Regions from separate parts of the Paenibacillus sp. FSL W8-0194 genome, predicted to be linked through region 1. Evidence: predicted binding sites of a transcription regulator. Region 1 holds the regulator's gene; each other region holds the start of a gene.
What was found. Region 1 encodes Rex, which represses fermentation and respiration genes when NADH is low (regulators of the CRP and FNR family bind a similar motif). Its sites were predicted from a motif close to TTGTGAAATATTTCACAA; they were not measured.

Region 1 (6,990 bases):
AACGAAAATCGCTGTATCCGAGGTGACCTCCGGACTTTGCGGCGCGTCCCGCCCCGGACATTTCGACGGGGTGACGACCGTGGTGGGCAAGCTGTTTAATATCGTGCAGCCGGATTACGCGTTTTTCGGCATGAAGGACGCGCAGCAGGTGGCCGTGATCCAGCAGATGGTTTACGATTTGAACTTTAACGTGACGATCGTGCCTTGCCCGATTGTACGGGAAGAGGACGGGCTGGCCCTCAGCTCGCGCAACGTGTACCTCAGCCCGGAAGAACGGACGCAAGCGCTGGTACTTTCCCGTTCCCTTCGCGAGGCGAGAGAAGCGGTCGAAAGCGGCCGAATCCGGACCGCGGGCGAGGTCAAACGATTTTTGACCACCCGAATCAGCGAATCCCCGCTGGCCGTCATCGATTACGTCGAAGTTGCCGCATTTCCGGCCCTTGCGCCGCTTGCGGACGGCGAGTCGGTGATCGAACGCAACGAATCCGTATTGATGGCGCTGGCCGTCAAATTCGGCAGAACGCGCCTGATCGACAATTGCCTGCTCCATTCGAAAGGGGAATGAGACATGTTCAGAACGATGATGAAATCCAAAATACACCGCGCCACCGTAACCGAAGCGAACCTTAACTACGTAGGCAGCATTACGATCGACGAAGACTTGATGGAAGCCGCCGACCTGCTCGAGAACGAAAAAGTCCAGGTGGTCGACAACAACAACGGCGCCCGGCTCGAAACGTACGTGATCCCGGGTCCGCGCGGGAGCGGCGTCATCTGCCTCAACGGGGCGGCGGCACGGCTGGTGCAACCGGGGGATACGGTCATTATTATGTCCTATGCCATGATGTCCGATGAGGAGATCAAAAACCATAAGCCGAGAGTGGTGTTCGTCAACGAGTCCAATCGGCCGCTGACAACGATGAGCAAGGAAGTGCACGCAACCATCATCTAATGTTTATGAAGACAAGGAATGGCAGGCTCCGCGGAGAATGAAAACAGCCCGTTCAACAAAAAATGAATGCAGGTGACCGCACTGATTTCATTTTTAGTTTAAGGGTGGGATGCAGCGATGTTCCAGCATGTTTTCGCGGAAATGAACCACATGTTAGATGAAATCATGAAACATTACCCGACGGCGGAGGAAACCCAGAAACATCAGTTGATCCAAAAATGGAATATGCTGAAGACGATGAGCGACGGCATTATTGATGAATGGTTATCTTTTGAGGAAAAAATGGGGGAATTCCGCCAGCATGTCGAGGTGCCTGCCACCTTGTTTTCAGATCAGAGCTCGCCCGAATTGGAAATGAACGCATTTGTGCGCGGGCAGGGGTATTTCAGGTTGTTGATGTACCGCCAAGCCGCGCAGCAGTTTGCCCAAGTCATCCGTCAATATCCCGACAGCCTTTTGGCCCGGATGTATCTGGCCATGTCCCATTTGCACCTGGACGAAACGGAAGCGGCCCAAGAACATTTCCAATGGATTTTGCCGCTCGCCAACAGCCAAAAGCTGAAAGCGATGATTTACAATGCTTTGGGATGCATTGCCGTGAAGCATGGAGCAACAAGCAAAGCCCAGGAGTTTTTTACCATTGCGCTGCAGTGCGATCCGACGCTGCCCGATCCGCTGATCAATTTGAAGGTGTGCCAGCAGAACCGCGGCCAGCTTCAATACGGCAGCCAGCTTATATCGATGATGTAGAAAGCAGCAAAAAGGCCGATGCATCATGCGCTTCGGGAAGCGCCTTGTGCATCGCCTTTTTGCTGCCCTTTAATTTTCAAATGTGAAATCTTCTGTTATGCTGGTAATTGAGACTGGAACGAAAGGATTAATTTTGATCATGAAATTTGCCGTACTGGATTTTGAGACAACAGGCAACCAGTCCGCCGATGAGATCATTCAAGTTGGACTTGCCATCATAGAAGAAGATTTGACGATATCCCGCGTGTACGGTTCCTACGTCAAACCGACGGTGGAAATCCCGCCGTTTATTACGGGGCTGACCGGTATAACCGAAGAGGATGTGGCGGATGCGCCGCCGCTGGAAGAGATGCTGATGGAGCTTGTGCCGATGCTGGACGACGTCGTCCTGGTCGGGCATAACGTCGCGTTTGACTTCAATTTTTTGCAAAACGCGCTGGACAGCTCCGGATATCTCCCGTTTTCCGGGCGCATTCTCGACACGTTGGATTTTCTTAAAATATGCTTTCCGTCCCTGACTTCCTACCAATTGGGCCAGGTCACGTCGCATTTCGGCATCCAGCATGACCGGCCCCATCAGGCGGACAGCGATGCATTGGCGACGGCTTATGTATTTTTGAAATGCCTGTCAGAACTCAGGGATTTGCCTCTCATCACGCTGCAGCGGCTCACCGAACTGTTTGCCGACGAAGACAGCGATTTGGGATGGTTTTTTGACGGCCTGTGCCAGGAAAAGGAACAGGAGCCGATTCAGGACCTGAACAGCCATACATTTTACCGTCAGTTTGCGTTAGCCGTCGAAGACTGGACGGAAATGAAACCGCCGCGGGACGAAACGGACGACAACCCTCTCGCCGGGGTGGAGTTCAAGGAATATTTGGGCGAAATTCAGAAGCGTCTTAAGGCTATTATGCCCCAATACGAGGAGCGCGAACCGCAGACGATCATGTTCGATCAGGTGATGAACGCGCTGAACGAGGACAAGCATTTGTTGATCGAGGCGGGAACGGGTACCGGCAAATCGCTGGGATACCTTATTCCTTCCATTTACCAAAGCGTCAAGCAGCAGCAAAAGGTGATGATCAGCACGCACACGATCAACCTTCAGGAGCAGCTGCGGGAGCGCGACGTGCCTTTGTTGACGCAGGTTGTGCCGTTCCCTTTCAAGGCGGCGGTCTTTAAGGGAAGACAACATTATTTGTGTTTGAGAAAATTTGAACATAAAATAAACAGAAGAGACTTTTTTAATCCCAAGGAAGATACGATTACCGCTGCGCAGATGATCGTATGGCTTGCGCAAACCGAAAACGGCGACGACGAGGAGCTGAATCTCGGGGGAAGGGGCGGCGACTTCTGGGAAACGGTGAGCAGCGATTCGGATTCCTGCCTGGGCCGAGCCTGCCCGTGGTTCCGCAAATGTTATTATCACCGCGCGAAACATGAGGCGGGCATCGCCGACGTCGTCATTACGAACCACTCCAAGCTGTTCACAGACGTTAAAGCGGGTCATCAGCTGCTGCCGTCCTATGAGCGCCTCGTCATTGACGAAGCCCACCATTTGGAGGATGTTGCCGGCAAACATCTGGGGCTGCACATGAAATATTTCAGCGTCGTCCACACCCTTACGCGTCTGTACAAAGATGCGCGGAGCGGACAGCTTATCGCCCTCCGCCAACAACTGCAGTCGTCCGGCCAGGAGCGGGCCGGCGACTGGATCGCGGCGATCGATCGCATCAGCGAAGATTTGGTCGACGTCAAGGAAACTTGGGACAAGCTCAGCGAATCCCTGTTCGCCCTGATGCCGGAAAGGAATGACGCCGCGCCGGGAGAATCCGGGCAATATGTGCTGAGGCTCCAGCCGTCGAAATGGCCGCAGGAATGGGAAACATTGAAGGCGATGGAGAACCAGATCCATGTGAAAATGAGCGAAATCGTCCGCCGCGGCGAAAAAATGCTGGCTGAATACAAGGAAAACGAAGACGATTACAGCGCGGACAGCCTGATAACGGATCTTAGCGGCCTGTTCAAGGACCTGGCTGCCGAACGGGACGATCTGCGGACGTTCATGAATCTGGACGATGCCACCGTCGTTTATTGGATGGAGGCAAGCAGCCATTTCCGCAGCAAATCGCTTCAGCTGTATGCGGTTCCGGTGGACGTCAGCAAACAGCTCAAGGAGTTGTTTTTCGATAAAAAGAAAAGCGTTATATTAACGTCGGCTACTTTGTCGGTGGACAAGTCCTTCCAATACATGATCGATAATCTGGGTCTGCAGGAAGACCAGGAGAGCGGCAGGCTGGTATCCGTGCAGCTTCCTTCCCCGTTCAAATACCGCGACCAGGCATTGCTGGTCATTCCGCGGGATTTCCCGAGCGTAAAAGGAAGCGTCGGCGATCCGGTGTTCGTGGACACCCTCGTGCGGTCCCTGGCCGACGCGGCGATCGCAACCCATGGCCGAATGCTGGTGCTGTTCACCTCGTACCGGATGCTCCGGCAGGTGCATGAACCGCTGAAAAACGCCCTTGCGGGCAGCGATATTACCGTGCTCGGCCAAGGCGTGGACAGCGGCAGCCGCACCAAGCTCATTCGCCGGTTTCAAGACAGCAGCGCTTCGGTGCTGCTCGGTACGAGCAGCTTCTGGGAGGGAGTCGATATCCCCGGCGAAGCGTTGACCTGCCTGGCGATCGTAAGGCTTCCGTTCCAGCCGCCGAATCACCCGCTGAACGAAGCGAAAGCCGAACTTTTGCAGCGCCAGAAGAAAAATCCGTTCATGAAGCTTTCCGTGCCGCAGGCGGTCATCCGCTTTAAGCAGGGCTTCGGCCGCTTGGTTCGTACGGCGAATGACCGCGGAATCGTCATCGTTTACGATACGCGCGTAATCGAGTCTTACTACGGGAAATATTTTCTCTATTCCTTGCCGGGGCCAAAGATGGAGCATATGAATACGGAAAAAATGGTTCCCCGTATATCTGAATGGCTTCAAGAAGGTTAAAACGACCCTTTTCATAGGATCGAACGATAGAAATTAAGCTGTTAAATAGGGGGAACATGCATGAAATCGGAGAAAATTTCCGAAGCGGTCGTCCGCAGATTGCCTGTATATTTACGTTATTTGAATGATTTGCACAAGCGGGAGGTAGCGACGGTCTCCTCCCAGGAGCTTGGCCAGCGACTGGACCTGAACCCGGCTCAAATCCGCAAGGATCTTGCGTATTTCGGGGATTTCGGCCGGAAAGGGATCGGATACGACGTTTCGTACCTGATCGAAAAAATCCGCCACATCCTGAACCTGGATCAGCAGATCAACGCGGTGCTGGTGGGCGCCGGCAACCTGGGACAGGCGCTTTCCAACTACAACTTTTACCTGCGCGAAAACATTAAAATCGTGGCGGTCTTTGACGAAAATCCGAAAAAAATCGGCAAAAAAATCAATACGCTGACGGTGCAGCCGATGGAAGAGATCACGGATACGATCAAAAACCGGAATATCCGGATCGGCATCATTACGGTGCCCGCCGTCGAGGCCCAGAACGTGGCCGACCAGCTTATTGGCGCCGGGATCGAGGCGATCCTGAACTTCGCGCCGACCATTCTGAAGGCGCCGGCCAACATCCGGATTCATGCGGCGGACTTTACGACCGACCTGCTGAGCTTGGCATATTATTTGGATAACGGAAAGGAAGGTTCTGCCGATGACGGAGAACAAGACAAAGAATAAATGGATCATTGCGAACGGCAGCTTTGCCGTGCCTGACAAAGACAAGCCCGTAATCCAGGGCTGCATGGTCATCGAAGGCGACCGCATTGCCTATATAGGGGAAGAAATGCCGGAGCTTGAAAACGAAGTTCCCGTATTCGACGGGACGCATCTGTTTTTTATGCCCGGATTGATCAATACGCACGGACATGCAGCGATGTCGCTGCTGCGGGGGTACGGGGACGACCTGGCCCTGCAAATTTGGCTGCAGGAGAAAATGTGGCCGATGGAAGCCAAGTTTACCTCCTCCGACGTCTATTGGGGAACGGCGCTGTCGGTGCTGGAAATGCTCAAGGGCGGGACGACGACCTTCCTGGACATGTATGACCATATGGACCAGGTCGCCAAGGTGACCGAAGAGTCGGGAATCCGCGCGTCCCTGATGCGGGGCGTCATCGGGTTATGCTCCGAGGACATTCAGCGTCACAAGCTGAACGAGGCGATCCAGTTCGCACGCGATTGGAACGGCAAGGCGGACGGCCGGATCACGACGATGATTTCGCCGCACGCGCCGTATACATGTCCTCCGGATTTCATCGAGAAATTCGTGCAGGCTGCGTTTGACCTGGATTTGCCGATGCATACCCATATGTCCGAAACGATTGCCGAGGTTGAGCAAAACGTTCGGGATTACGGCTTGCGTCCGGTCGCCCATTTGGAGAAGCTCGGCGTATTTTCAAGACCGTCCCTGGTCGCCCATGCCGTTCACTTGACCGATGAAGAAATCGGCATTTTGGCGCGCAACAACGTGGCCGTATCTCACAATCCGGGCAGCAACCTGAAGCTGGCGAGCGGCGTGGCCCGCGTGACGGATCTGCTCAAAGCGGGCGTAACGGTCTCGCTCGGCACCGACGGCGCGGCCAGCAACAACAATTTGGACATGTTCGAGGAAATGCGTCTTGCGGCGCTCATCCACAAAGGGGTGTCCGGCGACCCGACGGCGGTTCCGGCTTACGAGGCCTTGAAAATGGGAACGGTATACGGAGCGCAATCCCTTTTCCTGCAGGACGTCGGTACCCTTGCGCCGGGCATGAAAGCCGATTTTATCGCACTAAATACCGATCAAGCCCATTTTCTTCCGCATACCGATCTGATTTCCCACGCGATCTACTCGGCTAGCGGCAAAGACGTCGAACATGTGTGGGTGGACGGCAAGCAGATCGTGAAGCATGGCGCGTGCCTGACGATGGACGAAGAGCGCATCCGCCGGGAAGCCCAAGCCGCGTTCGAAGGTCTCTTGTCGCGGTAAGAACGGCCAAAGATAGGGGAACTTATGCTAAAGAACAAAAAGAAATGGATTTTTCTCGGCATCGTCGCGTTTCTGCTGATCGTGTTCGGGCTTTACCGTTATTACATATACGTAACGCAGGATATCCGCGCGCAAGAGACGGCGGCCATTCTGAAGGCCAAACAGGAGACAAGCCTCGTGAAGGTGACCGAAGCCCAAAAATCGGTATGGGATACGATCTGCTGGGCGATCGAAGGGTTGGACAAAGACAACCGTCCGATCATGGTGTGGGTGACGATGGAC
Region 2 (6,990 bases), 170 kb from region 1:
GCCGGTCCGAAAAGGCCGAAATCACTGCCTCGTCATGCGAGTGGATGACCGACGAATGTCCCATCCCGCCGAACGCGACGACCTCCGCCGCACGCTGGATGCCCTCTGCCGCGTTTTTGACTTTGTAACAGGCCAGCACCGGGCTGAGTTTTTCCGCGGACAGCGGGTACTTCGGACCGACGCCTTCGATTTCGGCCACCAAAATTTTGGTTCCCGCCGGCACGCTGAAACCGCATATTTCCGCGATCTTCACCGCGGATTGGCCGACGATGGCCGGGTTGACCGCGCATTTTTCCAGGTTGATGGCGCCAGCCGTCAGCTTGGCGGTTTCTTCCTTATTGACGAAGTAGCAGCCGTTTGCGATCATTTTCTTTTTGACCGCATCGAAGATCGGCTCCTCGATGATGACCGCCTGCTCCGAAGCGCAAATCATCCCGTTATCGAACGACTTGGACAAAATGAGGTCGGTGACCGCCTGGTCGATATCCGCCGATTTTTCGATGAAGCAAGGCACGTTGCCCGGACCGACCCCAAGAGCCGGTTTGCCGCAGCTGTAGGCGGCGCGCACCATGCCCGAACCTCCCGTCGCCAAAATGAGCGCCACGTCGGGATGGTTCATCAGCGCGTTCGTTTTTTCCATGCTCGGCTCTTCGATCCACTGGATGCAATCGGCCGGAGCGCCGTGCTTTACCGCCGCCTCCAGCATGATTTTCGCCGCCTCGCGGCTGCACTGCTGTGCCGACGGGTGAAAGCCGAAAATGATCGGGTTGCGGGTTTTGATCGAAATCAGCGCCTTAAACATCGTCGTGGACGTCGGGTTGGTTACCGGCGTGATCCCCATGATGATGCCGACGGGTTCGGCGATTTTTTGATAGCTTTCATACGGGTTATCCTCGATGACGCCTACCGTTTTTTCGTATTTGATGCTGTGGTAAATGTATTCGGTGGAAAACATGTTTTTGGTGATTTTGTCTTCGTATACGCCTCTGCCGGTTTCGTCGACGGCCATCCGGGCCAGCCGCATATGCTGGTCGAGCCCTGCCAGGGCCATCGCCTGAACGACCTCGTCCACCTGCTCCTGCGTCATGTCCATGAACTTCTTTTGCGCCTCGTTGGCTTTGTCGATCAGGGTCCGGATATACGCTTCCGGCGCCGGTTGCGGTGCTTCTACGGGTTCTTTTTTAACAGCCATGTCTCTCATCCTTCCGGGTTTTTTTGAAAACTATTCTCTCTGGCCCGATCATAACAAAACCGGGTAACGCCCGGAGGTGATGTTTTTCACACGATTAAGTGAAAATTATCACAAATTCGGAATTTCGACACTTTTTCGGGCTTCAAAGTCCCCAAAAACCAAATTTTTCAGGTTATAATTTACTTAAAATTTATTTTAAAAATGAAAGAGATAAAGGGGATAACGAGTATGAGCAACCAACTGAACGTGATCGAAACCCGCGGGAACGCAAGCTGCTTCTCCGAACAAAACCTGGATCGGCTGATGGCTGTCATGCATGACCGGACCGTACCCGAAGGCTCCCATCTGTTTTGGGAAGGCGACAGCTCGGATAAGCTCTATTACGTCAAAAGCGGACGCGTCCAGCTGACCAAATCCACGGATGAAGGCAAAGAGCTGATTTTGTACGTGTACCAGACGGGGGACATCGTTGGCCATGCCGACCCCTTTTTCAGCCATAAGCAAACCTATACCGCCGAAGTGATGGAAGAAAGCGTCGTCGGCGTTATCGATCATAAAGACCTGGAATCGCTGATCTGCCAGCACTGCGACTTTGCGCTCGATTTCATGAAATGGATGGGCATCCATCACCGGCTGACCCAGACCAAATTCCGCGATCTGATGATGTACGGCAAGCCGGGAGCGCTCTGCTCGACGCTGATCCGGCTCAGCAACACGTACGGCGAAGAGCGTGGCGACGGCATTTTGATCAACAAAAAAATCACCCATACGGATCTTTCCAACATGATCGGTTCGACGCGCGAAAGCGTCAACCGCCTGCTCGGCGATCTCCGCAAAAAAAACGCAATCGAGTATGAAAACGGCCTGATCGTCATCAAAGACCTTGAAATGCTGCAGGATATTTGCCATTGCGAGCTGTGCCCGAAAGAAATTTGCCGCATTTGACCGGCAGGCGGCCGCCGATATCTACGATACGTCAACTCCAAGCTTCCGGGACCGCATCGGGTCTCCGGAGGCTTTTCCATATGCAAAACGTCCCATATGTCCCCTAACTGAATCATGTCTAAGCCTTTTTAGCTTCCTTTCCTCAAAACGGCTAAATATGTCATCATCAGGGCTCATTATTCCCATTTTTAATCCTAAAGACCTATAAAGCTTTCAGATAAAAGAACCGATGAACATCATGTTGCGCATTTCTTAAGTCTTATTTTGCTTGCGCATATCTTCCTACAACATCAACCGATCATCGTTCGGCGCCTGAAGGACCGGAGACCCCGAATCTGCCCCGGAAGGACTATCCTGCAGGTTCCGGCGCTGAACTTAAAGGCCCGAATCCTCTTATCCCTTCCAAACGAAAGGAAACATCGAGGATTAGGCATACAGGTCGGATAAGGAGTGAATAACATGATGGCAGAAACATGGATTCGGCGGATTTTGATGGTCATTACCTTCATAGGTTCGATGGCATCCGGTACGGCGCAAGGCACGGCTTTGTCGTCTCCTCCCGGAATCGCTCCGGAGGCTGCGGCGCAGCCGGCGTACCAAAAAGCCACCTGGCTGTGGACTACCGACTGGATCCGGCGGGATCCGCAGGAGGTGTTGTCGTTTCTCGGCGAACATGGCGCGAACCTCGTTTATTTGCAAGTGAACCCCGACATCCCCGCCTCTGATTATCAGAGTTTCATCAAGCAAGCGGCCGGCCTCGGCATCAAAGTGGATGCGCTGGACGGCGCCCCGGAATGGGGACTTGCGTGGAAGCGGCAAGAGATCGCGGATTTTCTGGCCTGGGTGCAAACCTACCAACAAGCGGCGGAAGCAAGCGAACGATTTCACGGCATTCACGTCGATATCGAACCTCATCTGCTTCCGGAGTGGAAAACAAACCGCTCGGACGTCATCAAGCAGTGGGAAAGCAACGTGCAATACCTCCGAACCGAAGCGGACCGCATGAAGCTGCCGCTTTCGGCCGATATCCCGTTCTGGCTCGGCAACAACGCGGCTTCGGACGGCAAGACGCCGCTCGACCGCTTTATGATCGGGCAGTTCGACTCGGTAACGGTCATGTCTTACCGCGACACGGCCCAAGCCATCGGCGGCATCGCCGAAGACACGTTCAAGGATGCAGCCGCCCTCGGCAAAACGGTTTTGGCTGCCGTCGAAACCAACCCCAGCCGCGAAGGCGATTTCCTGACGTTCCATGAAGAAGGAGCCGGCGCGATGAACGAGCAGATCGCCAAACTTCACGACATGGTTAAAAACCATCCTTCCTACGCCGGCATCGCCATTCACGATTTCGACGGCTGGCGGGAGATGAAACAATAAAAAAAGGGATGTACGCCGGTTTTCGTTCCCACTTGCGTACATCCCTTTTTATGACGGCATTTCTTTTGATGACCATTTGTCCGGTCCGCGTTTCGTCCATGAACAACTGGGCGCGAATCCTTTGCAGGTAATCCGTTTTAGCGCGGATGAAGCTGTACGGAAGCCTGTTTTCCGCTCAGCTGGATTCCCGACATTTTGGTTCCCGCCTCCTTCAGATCCGTGATCAGCCGTTCCAGAAGCTCCTTCGCGGCCGCCCCTTCCTTGCCTTTGATCCGGATGACGAACAGAACGGCATTGCCGGACTTCAACGTTTTTTCCGCCTGCCGCAGCTTCGTTTCGAAGTCATGCTCTTCGATCTGCGGGGTCAGCCGGATCTCTTTGACCTTCATCCCGCGTTCTGCCGCTTTCGCCTGCTGTTTTTCCCTTTTGGCGTCTCCCGCCCCGATCAGCTTGCACGGGGGAGGACTGCTCATCAAAGAGGTGCAGACCAAGTCGACTTTAAGCTTTTTGGCCAAGGCCAGCGCTTCGGAGGTGGGCATAATGCCGAGGGGTTCTCCGTTTATCCCCGTCAGCTCCACCTCCGACACCTTGATTTTTTCGTTCATCAGCATGTTCGCAACACCCCCGTCCCACGTCTATGTATTTGTTGCAGCACCGACCGTACTCGCCGATTAAGCCGCCGCTAGGCCCGGTCCAGCTTGATTTCCACTTCGTCCCGCGGCGACAGCTTCATGTCGAAACCGTCCTCGGCAAGTTCCTTGCCGTTTACTTTGATCACCCATTTTTCCACCGATTTGGATACGTAGCCCTTCACGGAATGAACCATCCGTTTGTTGACCGTCAGTTCGACGAAATCCGTCCCCATCAGCATGTCGCGCACATTTTCGTTTTCGGCATACGGCAGGATGTACGTATGCGAAATCGACGGCTGTATGGTTCCGCCGTTGATTTTCAGCACGGAATATTTGACTTCCTTCGCTTTGGGATCCGTCGGTTCGATGGAAATGCCAAGCTCGTCGTTTTCCTTGAGCACCGTATCCAGCTTGTCCTTTCCAAGCTTTTTGTCGTTGAGCTCGATCCCCCACACAAAGGCCGAAGACAGCGAGACCTGGCTGATCGAAAGGATGCTTCCGTCCTCCGCGAAGGTCACGATCCCGCTTTTTTTCAAGCATTCCCGGATCGAGATTCCCTGCTCCAAATATTTTTCGATGTCGCGGATCGTGTCCGGAGAGAAGAAATCGTCCTTTTCGGAAATCAATATCGGCGAAAAGGCTTCTCCGGATGCCACGCCCGCCGAATCTTTGGATTTGCTGCCATCGCATCCCGCCAGGATTACCGACAGGACGGCGATGAAAACGATTGCCTTTTTGAAGCTGTTCCCCATTCCGGGCACCACCTTTGTTTATTCATTGCATGGTGCATTAACGTCGTTGGCTTCTATGAACCAAAATAGAGTCCTCATCCTGAGAACTCTATTTTAACATAGTCAAGCGATCGTTTTCGACAGGGGTTAGACAGGTTTAGACCAAAAATTCAATGGATCAGCGCCTGCATGAACGTTCTCGTCCCATCCGTATTTTTCAAATAAGGCCCTAAACCGAGGAAATGGCCGCGGTCGACATAAACGCCTGTCATCCACGTCCCCTCCAGAACTTCGCCGTCCAAATGAAGCAGCAATGGAGGCGCGGAAATCAGTTCCTGATAGACGGGAACCCGCGTATTGTGTTTTTTGAAAGGTTTGCCGGATTGTTCGAAAGGAATCGGGGTGACGTACGTGGGCACGAAATAAGCAGAGATGACCTCCATCTCTTCGTCGTCGTAAAAGGGGGCATCGCCTAAAACGGGATGGAACAACGATATTTCTTCGAATTGCGACCAAATGAGGAGCTGCAACATCATGCTTTGAAGACTGCCGTTATGAAAAACGTATTCGTGTTTGCCCTGCCGCTCCTTCTCTCCCGGAGCATCCAGGCTTTCTACGTAATGGCGCTCGCAGCCGATGCACTTCCAGCCGGACGGGCTCTGAATCCACTTTTGAAACACCGTGCCGCCATGTTCTCCGCCTTCGGAGTACGGTTCCTGAGCAGGCCTCGGGCAGGCCCAATACTTCCACACGGAATCCGGTACATGCTGCGCCAGCATCGAGATCGTTTTATCGTAAATCTTCCGCACTTTAATAGAAGCGCTTTCAAGTTCGTTGACATCCTCTTTGCCATACCTTATCGCTTGGGAAAGTACTATTTTTCTCATCGTTCTCCGCCTCCTTAAGCGCCGAAAAGGCAGTTTATTTACCAATTATACTACAGATGCCGCCGGAAGGTGCAAGTCTTAACCTAAAAATAACATAAAAATCCAGGTTTCGCGAAATATCGACACGACGCCAAACGCCTGTCCAACGCCAAAAACCTCCTCTAAAAATTAGAGAAGGTTTATCGTCACGGTTGAGATTAGGCAGCTCAATCCAGTTCGACCCATTGTTCGGCCCAATGTTGAACCTGGTCCATCACCGGCTGCAGCGCTTTTCCTTTTTCGGTCAGTTCGTATTCGATCCGAACCGGCGTTTCGGGATAAACATGGCGTTCCAAGATGCCCTCATTTTCCAAGTCTTTCATACGTTCGGACAGCATTTTGTCGCTCATGGATGGAATGATATGCGATATATCCTTGAACCGTTTCGGTCCGTTCATCAGCGAATAGATAATGAGCCCGTTCCAACGCTTTCCCAATACGGAAAAAGCCGTTTCAAACCGCGGACACATACTGAAATCCTGATCCTTCATGTTCTCACCTCTTTACAGGATCCATGCAAACAGTTAATGTCTCATGAAAGCTTACATTAAGTTAGTATGTATCAATTTTACCACATTCCCCTGCAAAAGAAAACTCGCAGATCCGAATCCAGGCTTGAAAATCCTTCCCAAATCGCAGGATCGGCCGCCCCCCGCCAACGAAAAAACGGCAGCATCAGCTGCCGCCGTTTTCTTCCGCCTTGTGAGAAGTCGCCTTCCGTATGCTACACCACGGTCCCTTTCGCGAACTCTCTTACCGGCTGCGGGGAATGGCCGAACCGCAACGCTTCGCCGGGAGCCGGAGCCGCCCATTTGACGCCGTTGGCGATCACTTTCAAAACCCCGGGATGGAAATAGGTCGGATGCGTTTCATGTCCGGGACGGAAGTAGAAAATTTTGCCGCGCCCACGACGGAAGGTGCATCCGCTTCGGAATACTTCGCCGCCTTCGAAATTGCTGATAAACACGATTTCGTCCGGCGTAGGGATGTCGAAATATTCGCCGTACATTTCTTCATGGTCGAGGATAATCTTTTCGCCGATGCCTTCGGCGATCGGATGGGAAGGATTCACGTTCCAGATGATTTCCTGCTCCTCCGCTTCGCGCCATTTCAAATCGCAGGACGTACCCATCAAAGCTTTGAAGATTTTTGAGAAATGCCCGGAATGCAGCACGACCAATCCCATG
Region 3 (6,990 bases), 170 kb from region 1:
AGGGCTGCTTTTTGAAATCCTCGAAAGGCATGGTCTTGAAGTTTTCCTTGGTGAACACGGATACGACGGCGCCGTGCAAATTGTACAGAAAAGCGTAGCTGATCGCGGGATGGTTATACAGCAGGTTGCGGAAATTCCGCTGGCTGTTGTTCAGGCTGAGCTGCTCCTCGTTCAAATCCTGTTTGGACGGGTCTTTGGCGGCCAGCGCCATATGGAAAACGGAGGTGGCGATGCCGTTGTCCGTCACGTTGTCCATCTGCCGCAGCACCGTGCCGATGCTGTAGCTGATCGATTTGAGAGAATATTCGGTTTGGCGGCTGTATTTTTCCTCGATCGAATGCGACGACACGATATACGTGACGACGCCCAGTATACATACGGGCACGATGATCAACACGATAAATGCCGTAAACAACTTGTTGCGCAAATTCATGGACACTCTTCCATTTCTCAAGATTTTGCAAAATCCGGTTGTAGGCGGGCACTGAAACGACTGTTTTTCAGCGAAAAAGCATTCCTCCATGCTTCGGGCAAAGGATATGCAAGCCGGATTTTGCAAAAATCGGCAGTCTGTAACATGATCGCTGCGGCATGGGCATGCCGCTCACAACGCCGGTGCCGGCAAACCGTAAAAACGGTCCTTTATCTGGCGGATTCCGCCGCCTGATTGGCGTCATCCTGCACCTTTTGCAGCGCTTCGGCCATTTTCTCCGGCGTCGTTTGGCCGCTGATCAGCTTCTGGATTTGCACGTTGCTGATTTCCGAGGTGACGTCGGCTTGAACGAGGGCATCGAAGGCAGGGAACTTCGTATCCGCTTTTTCGATCACCTCAACGATCTCCTTCATCAGATTGTCGTTGATGCTTGAAGCCAGCACGGCCGCATCCAGCTTCATCGCCGGCAGCACGCCGTCTTCGACGAGCCCGCGGATTTGCATGTCTTCGTTGAACATGTTTTTAATGAAGGACTTCACGGCGGCGATTTTGCGGGGATCCTTGGCAACGGCGGCCGAAAAGCCGTAACCGTTGTTGAAATTCAGCATCAGCGCGGTTTGGTCCCCGACGCCGCCCTCCACCGGAGGCATATTAAAAAATCCCACCTTCCCGAACATCGCGGCCCCCGATTCCCCCTGCTTGAACACGGACGATTTCCAGGTGCCGTCGTACATCAGAATCGCTTGGCCGCTCGTAAACTGGGCCGTATATTCGGGATACTCCAAACCAAGCTCGCCTTCGGTAAAGTAACCTTTGTCCTTCCATTCCTTATGCTTGGCGAATGCCTTCACGACGTTCGGGTCGGTCCACTTGGCTTCTCCGGTGGCAAACTTCTGGGTGATGTCCGGGCCGGCGTAACGGGACCATAGATGATTGGTGATCATCAGCGGAATCCAGCCGGCTTTGGACGCGGCAGCGATCGGGGTTTTGCCGTCCCGTTTGATCTCGGCCAGCATGCGTTCCAGCTCCGCGAACGTGGCCGGCGGTTTCCAGCCCTTTTTTTGGAAATAGGCCTTGTTGTAATAAAAACCTTCGCCCGATCCGCCGATGGGCAGGCCGTAAACCCTTCCCTCGTACGTAAAGGCGTCCAGCGAAGAAAATTTGTCCTTGATGCCCAATTCTTCAATGATGGGCGTCAGATCCAGCAGCTTCCCCTGTTTGGCGTACATGGCGGAATCGGGGCTGCCGAACAGGTCGAAAATATCGGGAGGATTGCCTGCCGCCATCTCGCCGCGAAGTTTTTCCTTGCGGTTCACGTCGGAATCGACGCCGTCCAGCCTGAAGGTCAGCCCATCGACTTCGGCCTCCACCTTTTTGACCACGTCGTTCAGGATGGCAAACCGTTTCTCTTTGTCTTTGCCGACCTGGGTGTGACGGAGCGTCAGATCGAAGGGTTCGGCCTTTTTTTCGGTTTTGGCCCCCTTGCCGTTGGATGCGTTTTCATTCGCGGGCGAGCTTCCGTTCTCGCAGGCCGTCAACACGAATGAAGCGGCGAAGCACAGCGATATCAAAAGAATCAAGCTTCTCTTGACCTTCATCGTTGATCCCCCTTAAATCTCTCAATTCTCATTATAAGAATGAGTATACATCAAGGTTAGTGCAACAATCTGCTATTTTGGGGATAAAAATCTCTACTGGGCTTGAAATTTCGCAAAAATGCCCCCCTCCTCGAAGTCCTTGCCCCCGGCAGAAATCGAACGAAGAGCCCTTTTCTTTTGCAGAAAAGAGCTCTTCAGGTCCGGCCCGGTTAACCGGTTCCGGTTTGCTTTCGCCCCGCTTCGATCAAGCGGTAGGCCCGCTCGACCTCATCGTCGGTAGGGCTCGGGACGCCTTGCAAAGGATAAGTTTTGCCAAGCGCCTCCCATTTGTAGACGCCCATCTGGTGGTAAGGAAGGATTTCGAATTTTTCGACGCCGCGGAGCGTGCCGATGAAACGGCCGAGCCGGAGCAAATCCTCCTCGTCGTCGTGGATGCCGGGAACGTATACATGCCTGATCCACATGCTGCGCCCGTGCTCCGACAGCCACTTCGCCGTCTGCAGCGTTCGTTCGTTGGATTTGCCCGTCAGCTGGATATGCTTGGCGTCATCGATATGCTTGATGTCCAGCAACACCAGGTCCGTGACGTCCAGCAGCCGGCGGATTCGCTCCGCTTCGTTAAATCCGTTGCTGTCCAGCGCGGTGTGCAGGTTCCAGCGTTTTTTCGCTTCCTGAAACAGTTCCGCCACAAAATGCGACTGCAGCGTAGGTTCGCCGCCGGAAACCGTGAGTCCGCCGCCGGATGCCCGGTAATACGGCAAATACGGCTCGATTTCGGACAACGCTTCTTCCACCGTCATTTCTTTGCCGCCGTCCAGCGCCCACGTATCCGGGTTATGGCAATACTGGCATTTCAGCAGGCAGCCTTGCATGAAAAGAACAAAGCGGATGCCCGGCCCGTCGACGGTTCCGAAGGTTTCCATGGAGTGGATATGTCCCTTGATCATTGAAGTCACCCTTTCCGCATCCGCTATCGGTTCCGGCAGGCCGGGAGCCCGCCTGTTTTCCCGTTTCTTACATGGATCCGTGGAACGTGCGGTTGATCACGTCAAGCTGCTGCTCCCGGGTCAGCTTCACGAAGTTGACGGCGTAACCCGACACGCGAATCGTCAGCTGCGGATAATTTTCCGGATGTTCCATCGCGTCGATGAGCTGCTCGCGGTCGAATACGTTGACGTTCAAATGATGCGCCTTGCTGCCGAAATATCCGTCAAGCATCGATACGAGGTTCGATTTGCGGGTCTCCGGCTCTTTGCCGAGCGCTTTCGGCACGATCGAAAACGTGTTGGAGATGCCGTCCAGGCTTTCCTCGTAAGGCAGTTTGGCTACCGAGCTGAGGGAAGCGAGCGCCCCTTTTTTGTCCCGTCCGTGCATCGGATTCGCGCCAGGCGCAAACGGCTCGCCCGCTTTGCGGCCGTCCGGGGTCGTCCCGGTTTTTTTGCCGTATACGACGTTCGACGTGATGGTGAGAATCGACTGGGTCGGCAGCGCGTTCCGGTACGCTTTATGTTTCCGGATCATGCTCATGAACGTTTCCACCAGCCAGACGGCGATTTGGTCCACCCGGTCGTCGTTGTTGCCGTAGCATGGGTATTCCCCTTCGATTTCGAAATCGACGGCGATGCCCTGTTCGTTGCGGACCGGCCGGACCTTGGCGTGTTTGATCGCGCTCAGCGAATCGGCCGCCACGGACAACCCTGCGATGCCGCAGGCCATCGTACGGAGGATGTCGCGGTCGTGCAGCGCCATCTCGATGCGTTCGTAGCAATATTTGTCATGCATGTAATGGATGACGTTCAGCGAGTTCATGTACAGCTTCGCCAACCATTCCATCATCGGCTTCAGCCGTTTGACCACTTCGTCGTACGAGAGGACCTCGGAGGTGATCGCCGGATATTCCGGTCCGACCTGCGCGCCGGACTTTTCGTCGACGCCGCCGTTGATCGCGTACAGCAAACATTTCGCCAGGTTGGCCCGCGCCCCGAAAAACTGCATTTGCTTGCCGATCCGCATCGCGGATACGCAGCAGGCGATTCCGTAGTCGTCTCCGTAGATCGGGCGCATCAGATCGTCGTTTTCATATTGGATGGAGCTGGTCTCGATCGATACCTTCGCGCAATATTTTTTGAAGGCTTCCGGCAGCTTCTCCGACCATAATACCGTCAGGTTCGGTTCAGGCGCGGGTCCCAAATTGTACAGCGTATGCAGGAAACGGAAGCTGTTTTTCGTCACCCGGGTTTGGCCGTTGACCGACATCCCGCCGATCGATTCCGTCACCCAGGTCGGGTCGCCGCTGAACAGCTCGTTGTAGTCCGGCGTCCGGAGGAACTTCACGATGCGAAGCTTCATGACGAAATGGTCGACGAGCTCCTGCGCCTGCGTTTCGGTCAGCGTGCCTTCCTCCAGATCCCGTTCGATGTAAATATCGAGGAACGAAGATACGCGGCCAAGCGACATCGCGGCGCCGTTTTGCTCCTTGATGGCCGCCAAATAACCGAAATACAGCCACTGGAAAGCTTCTTTGGCGTTTTGCGCCGGTTTGGAAATGTCGTATCCGTGCATTTCGGCCATCCGCTTCAGCTCCCCGAGGGCACGGATTTGTTCGGACAATTCCTCCCGCAGGCGAATGACGTCTTCTTCCATGGCGTCCACCTCTAGTTCGAGCAGCTCCTGTTTTTTCTGCGTAACGAGGAAATCGACGCCGTACAAGGCAACGCGGCGGTAGTCGCCGATAATCCGGCCGCGGCCGTAAGCATCGGGCAAGCCCGTGATGATGCCCGCTTTGCGCGCAGCCCGCATCTCGGTCGTGTAAGCGTCAAAGACGCCCTGGTTATGCGTTTTGCGGATATTCGTGAATAGGTCGATCAGCTCTTGCGGAAGTTCAAACCCGTACGCTTTGCATGCATCCACCATCATGCGGATGCCGCCGAATGGCTGAATGGACCGCTTGAACGGAGCGTCGGTCTGGACGCCGACGATTTGCTCCTTCTCTTTGTCCAAATATCCCGGCCCGTGGGACAGGATCGTGGAAGGCGTATGGACGTCGACGTCCAGGACGCCGCCGTTTTCCCTCTCCTTTTTCGTCAAATCGGAGACGATCTTCCACAGCTCGGTCGTATCGTCCGTCGGCCCCTGCAAAAATCCCTCGTCCCCCAGGTACGGGCGGATATTCCGCTCGATAAAGTCGTTGACGTTGACTTTGTGCATCCAGTTCCCTTTTTTGAAACCCCGCCAGCCCGTTTGCATGGTTTGTACGTCTTGTTCCAGCACAGACATTGGAATCCCTCCGTTTTTGAGGATGTAAATGCCGCATCGATGGATATTTTTTGTGATTTATTTCACTTAGTTGAAAATTTGATCTTGCTATTGTCTTGCTCCATCTGATCCTGCTTTTATGCTGCTTGCTCTCCTCGATGCGGCAGTCTTGCTCAGGATTTTGCAGCATCCGATGGCAGTCGCTTCCGGGTACATTTTATGGAACGAAACCGCTTCGCTTCCATAAATCAAATCGCGGACCGAAAGTCATTTTTTCGGATGATTGACAAAATCCTCGTTTACAAGTCCAGTGTAAAAAACTTCCGACAAAACGGCTGTGATAAACATCACTTTGCAGGCGGTCTTCCTAAGGAGGAGGTCGATTTCACGCGCCTGCAAAGGATGCGGTCCGCATTGGGCGGCAGCCTGTTCGGGGATAAGCGGGCGGCGCGGTCAGCAAGCAAATACGTCCCGCTTCCCCGATCCGCCGCCAGCTCCCGCTTCGCTTATTCTTCGAACCGCCCGTAAAAAGCGTTCCGGTAAATGTCCGCCAGCTCCGATACGAGCGGCAGCTTCGGATTCGCCGTCGTGCATTGGTCCTCGAAGGCGCGGTCCGCCAAATAATCGACCTTGGCTTCGAACGCTTTGGCGTCAAATCCGAGCTCCTGGAACGATTCCTCAATGCCAAGCGCCTTGTTCAACTTCCGTATGGCCTGGATCAGGCTGTTTACGCCTTCCTCCGTCGTGCGGGCAGGCAATCCCAAAATGCGCGCGATTTCCGCATACCGCTCGTCGGCGACGAAATGCGAATATTTCGGGAACGACGCGAACTTGGTCGGTTTTTTCGCGTTGTAGCGGATGACGTGCGGCATCAGGATCGCATTGGTCCGGCCGTGGGCCGTATGATATTCCCCGCCCCATTTATGCGCCAGGCTGTGGTTGATTCCCAGGAACGCGTTGGCGAAAGCCATGCCGGCAAGCGTCGAGGCATTGTGCATTTTCTCCCGGGCGATCTTGTCGCCGGTCAGCGCGGACTTTTCAAGGTATTGGAAGACGAGCTGGATCGCTTTGATCGCCAGGCCGTCCGTATAATCGCTAGCCATCACCGAGACATACGCTTCGATTGCATGCGTGAGCACGTCCATGCCCGTATCGGCCACCGCCGTTTTCGGCAGGGTGTACACGAATTCCGGATCGACGATCGCGACGTCCGGCGTCAACTCGTAGTCCGCAAGCGGGTATTTCGTGTTTCCTTGGTTTTTGTCCGTGATGACGGCAAACGAGGTGACTTCCGATCCCGTGCCCGAAGTCGTCGGAATGGCGACGAATTTGGCCTTTTGCCCGAGGCGCGGATATTTGTAGATCCGTTTGCGGATGTCCATGAACTTCTGTTTCAGGTTCGAAAAATCGGTGTCCGGATATTCGTAGAACAGCCACATCGCTTTGGCCGCGTCCATCGGCGAGCCCCCGCCGAGCGCAATGATGCAGTCCGGCTGGAACCGTCTCATCATCTCGGTGCCCCTGTCCACCGTCGCCGTCGACGGATCGGGCTCCACTTCCGAAAACACTTCGATGACGACCGGATTTTGGCGCTGGCGCAGGAAATATTCGACCCTTTCGACATATCCCAGCTTCACCATCATCTCGTCGGTCACGATCGCGATCCGGCTGATGTCCGGCATTTTGGCCAAATATTGCGTTGCC

Region 2: the regulator Rex is predicted to act here: its motif matches at 1,289-1,306, upstream of adhE (bifunctional acetaldehyde-CoA/alcohol dehydrogenase).
Region 3: the regulator Rex is predicted to act here: its motif matches at 5,358-5,375, upstream of pflB (formate C-acetyltransferase).

The regions. Positions count from the first base shown of each region.
Region 1 is NZ_CP150205.1:2,168,180-2,175,169, forward strand. It holds gene panC (pantoate--beta-alanine ligase) at 1-565, shown strand, start outside; gene panD (aspartate 1-decarboxylase) at 569-952, shown strand; gene MKY58_RS09665 (tetratricopeptide repeat protein) at 1,070-1,702, shown strand; gene dinG (ATP-dependent DNA helicase DinG) at 1,842-4,694, shown strand; gene MKY58_RS09675 (redox-sensing transcriptional repressor Rex) at 4,755-5,420, shown strand; gene MKY58_RS09680 (amidohydrolase) at 5,395-6,708, shown strand; gene MKY58_RS09685 (DUF5590 domain-containing protein) at 6,733-6,990, shown strand, end outside.
Region 2 is NZ_CP150205.1:1,994,327-2,001,316, reverse strand. It holds gene adhE (bifunctional acetaldehyde-CoA/alcohol dehydrogenase) at 1-1,192, opposite strand, end outside; gene MKY58_RS08740 (Crp/Fnr family transcriptional regulator) at 1,421-2,137, shown strand; gene MKY58_RS08735 (hypothetical protein) at 2,597-3,514, shown strand; gene infC (translation initiation factor IF-3) at 3,652-4,125, opposite strand; gene MKY58_RS08725 (hypothetical protein) at 4,197-4,898, opposite strand; gene MKY58_RS08720 (hypothetical protein) at 5,048-5,764, opposite strand; gene MKY58_RS08715 (helix-turn-helix domain-containing protein) at 5,971-6,294, opposite strand; gene MKY58_RS08710 (ThuA domain-containing protein) at 6,528-6,990, opposite strand, start outside.
Region 3 is NZ_CP150205.1:2,001,543-2,008,532, reverse strand. It holds gene MKY58_RS08765 (sensor histidine kinase) at 1-433, opposite strand, end outside; gene MKY58_RS08760 (extracellular solute-binding protein) at 643-2,031, opposite strand; gene pflA (pyruvate formate-lyase-activating protein) at 2,241-2,978, opposite strand; gene pflB (formate C-acetyltransferase) at 3,046-5,307, opposite strand; gene adhE (bifunctional acetaldehyde-CoA/alcohol dehydrogenase) at 5,793-6,990, opposite strand, start outside.